Regions from separate parts of the Variovorax sp. PMC12 genome, predicted to be linked through region 1. Evidence: riboswitches for the same ligand, from Rfam matches in the RefSeq annotation. Region 1 holds a riboswitch; the other holds the start of a gene.

The links. A riboswitch is a leader RNA that binds a small molecule or an ion and turns the genes downstream of it on or off. The one in region 1 is predicted to bind glycine.
Region 2: it holds a riboswitch for glycine, as region 1 does, so the genes downstream of both, gcvT (glycine cleavage system aminomethyltransferase GcvT) here and C4F17_RS15465 (D-amino acid dehydrogenase) in region 1, are expected to answer to the same signal.

The regions. Positions count from the first base shown of each region.
Region 1 is NZ_CP027773.1:3,316,392-3,318,779, reverse strand. It holds gene C4F17_RS15465 (D-amino acid dehydrogenase) at 1-1,038, opposite strand, end outside; glycine riboswitch at 1,132-1,239, opposite strand; glycine riboswitch at 1,257-1,360, opposite strand; gene rfbB (dTDP-glucose 4,6-dehydratase) at 1,487-2,388, shown strand, end outside.
Region 2 is NZ_CP027773.1:379,363-381,750, forward strand. It holds gene gcvT (glycine cleavage system aminomethyltransferase GcvT) at 1-1,094, opposite strand, end outside; glycine riboswitch at 1,140-1,252, opposite strand; glycine riboswitch at 1,265-1,355, opposite strand; gene C4F17_RS01715 (alkene reductase) at 1,409-2,388, opposite strand, start outside.

The DNA of each region.
Region 1 (2,388 bases):
TTCGACACGGCGCACGATGGCTTCGCAGCGCACGCGGTTCAGGTCGCGGTCGTAGCCGTTGAGCTCGGCCGTGCCGGCGATGCGCAGGCGGTCGCCGGATTCCGAGGTGTAGCGTGAGAACACGAGCTTGAATTCGTCGTCGGTCAGCGAGACCTGATGCGCTTTGGAGGCGTCCTTGACGGGCAGCGTGACCGAATAGCCCTTGGCCGGATAGATCGGCAGGCGGATGCCCAGCGGCGCCGCGAGCAACGGGCTCAGCGAGCCCATCGCCATCACGAAGGCGTCGCCGCGAATGCGCTGGAAGCGGCCTTCGGCGCCGGTGACCTCCACGTGGTCGATGCTGCCGCCGGCCTCGCGCAGGGCGGTGACGGTGTGGCTCATGAGAAATTTCACGCCGGCTTCGGCCGCGAGCCGGGAGAGTTCGCGCGCGAAGCGGTTGGCATCGCCGGATTCGTCCTCGGCCGTGTAGGTGGCGCCGGCCAGCTTGGGGCGGATGTGGGCGAGGGCGGGCTCGATCTTCACGGCCTCGTCTGCCGAGATGACCTGGCGTTCGCAGCCCAGCGCGCGCATCTGCTCGGCGGGCGCGAGGGCTCCGTCGAATTCCTTCTGCGTCGTATAGAAGTGGAGGATGCCCTGGGTGCGCTGGTCGTAGGCGATGCCGGTGTCGCGGCGCAACTGTTGCAACATCGAGCGGCTGTATGTGCCAAGACGCACGATCTGCTCGATGTTGTGGCGGGTGCGCGCCGGCGTGCATTCGCGCAGGAACTGCAGGCCCCACAGCCACTGGCGCATGTCGGCGCGGATGCGGAACAGCAGCGGGGCGTCTTCCTTGCCTAGCCATTGCAGCACCTTGAGCGGCGCGCTGGGGTTGGCCCAGGGTTCGGCATGGCTGACGGAAATCTGCCCGCCATTGGCGAAGCTGGTTTCGGCGGCCGGGGTGGCCTGCCGGTCGATCACGGTCACTTCGTGGCCGAGTTGCTGGAGGTAGTAAGCCGAGGTCACGCCGAGCAGGCCGGCGCCAAGAACGATCACGCGCATTTCAAGTACCTTTGAGGTGCTGCGCTTGAACGGCGGGCGAGGGTGAATACTATTGAATTAATAGCAAGCAACCGGACGACCGCTGTCCAAGTTGCCGCTCCCCCTGTCCTCGGTACCTGAGAGATTCATTCGTTGCGCCATTGCAACGAATTTGCTCCTTCGGTGCGCCACGTGAAGTGGCGTCTCTCCAGACGGCGTTTCAGTTGATGCAGTACTGACCCCTTGCCGAAATCCAAGACTTCGTCGGGCCGACCTGAGCGTTTATGGGAGTTTGCGCCTTCGGTAGGGCCACCGGGGTGGCCCGCTCTCCTGCGGTATCGCGAACGATTGTAAACACGCCGAGGGCAGAACGGTAACGTCTTGTGTTTCCGCCAATTGGCCCAATGGGATAATCGAACGTTAAGGTTCATTGCGACACGGCGATGACTTTCAACATTCAGGGGACCCCATGATCTTGGTTACCGGCGGCGCTGGCTTCATTGGCGCCAATTTCGTACTCGACTGGATCGCGACCAGCGACGAGCCTGTCGTGAACCTCGACAAGCTGACCTACGCCGGCAACCTCGAGACGCTCGCATCGCTCAAGAACAACCCACAGCACATCTTCGTGCAGGGCGACATCGGCGACAGCGCCCTGGTCGACCGCCTGCTGGCCGAGCACAAGCCGCGCGCCGTGGTCAACTTTGCCGCCGAGTCGCATGTCGACCGCTCGATCCACGGCCCCGAAGACTTCGTGCAGACCAACGTGCTCGGCACCTTCCGCCTGCTCGAATCCGTACGTGGCTACTGGAGCGCGCTGCCAGCCGACCAGAAAACGGCCTTCCGTTTCCTGCACGTGTCGACAGACGAGGTCTACGGCTCGCTTTCGAAGACAGACCCGGCCTTCACCGAAGAGAACAAGTACGAGCCCAACAGCCCGTACTCGGCCAGCAAGGCCGCCAGCGACCACCTCGTGCGCGCCTGGCACCACACCTACGGCCTGCCGGTGCTCACCACCAACTGCTCCAACAACTACGGCCCGTTCCACTTCCCCGAGAAGCTCATCCCGCTGATGATCGTCAACGCGCTGGCCGGCAAGCCGCTGCCCGTGTACGGCGACGGCATGCAGGTGCGCGACTGGCTCTACGTGAAGGACCACTGCAGCGCCATTCGCCGTGTGCTCGAGGCCGGCAAACTGGGCGAGACCTACAACGTGGGCGGCTGGAACGAGAAGCCGAACATCGAGATCGTCAATACCGTGTGCGCGCTGCTGGATGAGCTGCGCCCCAAGGCAGACGGCAAGCCCTACAAGGAGCAGATCACCTACGTCACCGACCGCCCCGGCCACGACCGCCGCTACGCCATCGACGC
Region 2 (2,388 bases), 2.9 Mb from region 1:
TGCACGCGGGTGCCGGGCTCTGCGAAGGCGGTGGCCACGTAGCCCATGGCGATGCAGCGGTCGGCCGTGGGGCCGAGCAGGCCGCTGGTGACGATGCCGATGTCCTGGCCTTCGAATGACTGCAGCACCGTGCCGTCGCGCACCGGAATGCGCTCCAGCGCCACGAGGCCCACGCGCTTGCGCTTCAGCGTGTCGTGGTCGGTGTGGCCGGCGGTGCCCGCCGTGGCGGCCGCAAGCTGCGCGAGGATCTTCGCGGCGCCGGGGAAGCCGCCTTCGCGCGCGCCGCCCGCGCGGCGCACCTTCTGCATCGCCCAGTTGAGCGAAGCCTCGACCGGCGTGGTGGTGGTGTCGATGTCGTTGCCGTACAGGCACAGGCCGGCTTCGAGCCGCAGCGAATTGCGCGCGCCCAGGCCGATGGGCTTGACCTCGGGCTGGGCCAGCAGCAGGCGGGCCAGCGGCTCGGCATCCTTGGCGGCCACCGAGATCTCGAAGCCGTCTTCGCCGGTGTAGCCGCTGCGGGTGACGAAGGCGGGAATGCCGCCGATCTGCACCGCGCCGCCCGTCATGAACACGAAGCGCTCGATGCCGGGCGACAACCGCGCCAGCGTGGCCGCGGCCTTGGGGCCCTGCAGCGCGAGCAGGGCGTGGTCGGGCAAGGGCTGCACTTCGCAGCGGGAGCCGATCTTCTGCTGGATGTGGGCGATGTCGGCCACCTTGCAGGCGCCGTTGACGATCACGAAAAGCGAGCCGTGGCCTTCGTTGAAGAACATCAGGTCGTCGAGGATGCCGCCCTCGTCGTTCAGCAGCAGGCCGTAGCGCTGCTTGCCGGCGGGCAGGTCGATCACGTCGACGGGCATCAGGGTTTCGAAGGCGGCCGCGGCGTCGGGGCCGACGAGGCGAAGCTGGCCCATGTGGGAGATGTCGAACAGGCCGGCCGCATCGCGCGTGTGCTTGTGTTCGGCCATGAGGCCGGCGGGGTACTGCACCGGCATGGAATAGCCGGCGAAGGGCACCATGCGGGCGCCGAGCTCCACGTGAAGGTCGTGCAGCGGCGTCTTGAGAAGTTCGGTAGCGGGTGCGGAGGAAGCGGCCACGGGGCACTCCAAAGGGGCAGACAAAATCCATGACGCAAGCCATGGGCCACCCCTGCTGTCCGCTTTACCTGAGAGATTCGCCCCACGATCGGGGTTTGCTCCTTCGGTGGGCCGCTGCGCCGTTTGCGGTACGGCGGCCTCTCTCCAGCAAGGAAACGCCGGTGTTCGCCGGCGCCTTGTCAGTCCTTTTGCCTGAGCGTTCGGGAAACCCCTGCGCCTTCGGCGGCCCCGGCTGGCGGGGCTCTCTCCTGACCTTCGAGAGTGTAGTTGATCGGCTAGGGCGTGTTCCAAGGACTATCGGCCGGCCGCTCTGGTCAAGCGGTTGCCGTTGTGGCCTCGGCGCTTCCCAATGACGGATAGTCGGTATACCCCTTGGTGTTGCCGAAATAGAAAGTCGATGGGTCGGCCACATTCAGCTTGGCGCCGCTGGCAAAGCGAGTCACCAGATCCGGATTCGCGATGTACAGACGACCAAACGCCATCGCATCCGCAACTTTTTGCGCCAGCAATTCCTCCCCTGATTTCTGGTCGAAATTTCCGCAAAAAACCAGGCAATTCCTGAATCTTTCGCGTAGCCCCTGTCGGAATGCTGCAGTCAATGCAACGCCGCCCGCCCAGTCGGGTTCTGCGACGTGCAGATACGCGATCCCCTTGGCGTTGAGGCTGTGGGCTAGCAAACAGGCCATTTGTTCGGCTTCGCTGTCGGCGATATCGTTGAATACCCCATTGGGCGATATGCGAACTCCGACCCTGCCTGCGCCGATGACAAGAGAGACTGCATCGACGATTTCTTCCAGGAAGCGGGCCCGATTTTCAAGAGAGCCGCCGTATTGGTCTGTCCGAAGGTTGGTATTCGTGGAAAGAAACTGGTTGATCAGATAGCCGTTGGCCGCATGAATTTCGACAAAGTCAAAGCCTGCCCGCTTTGCACGTTCGGCCGCTGCCGCGTACTGCGAGACGATCACGGAAATTTCATCGCCTGAAAGCTCCCTTGCTGGCTCGCAGGGTACTTCCTGGAGTCGCCCGTTCTTGAAGACGCTTACCTTCGAGCGTCGTGTGGCGACGGCTGAAGGAGCGACCGGCTGCGCGCCGTCCGGCTGGTTCAGGCTGTGCGAGATGCGGCCCACGTGCCAGAGTTGCATTGCAATTCGGCCGCCCGCTTCGTGCACCGCTTTCACCACGCGGCTCCACGCACCTTCCTGCGCATTGGTGTAGATACCCGGTGTGCCGAAGTAGCCCTTGCCTTGGGCGCAGACCTGCGTGGCCTCGGTGACGATCAAACCGGCGGTTGCCC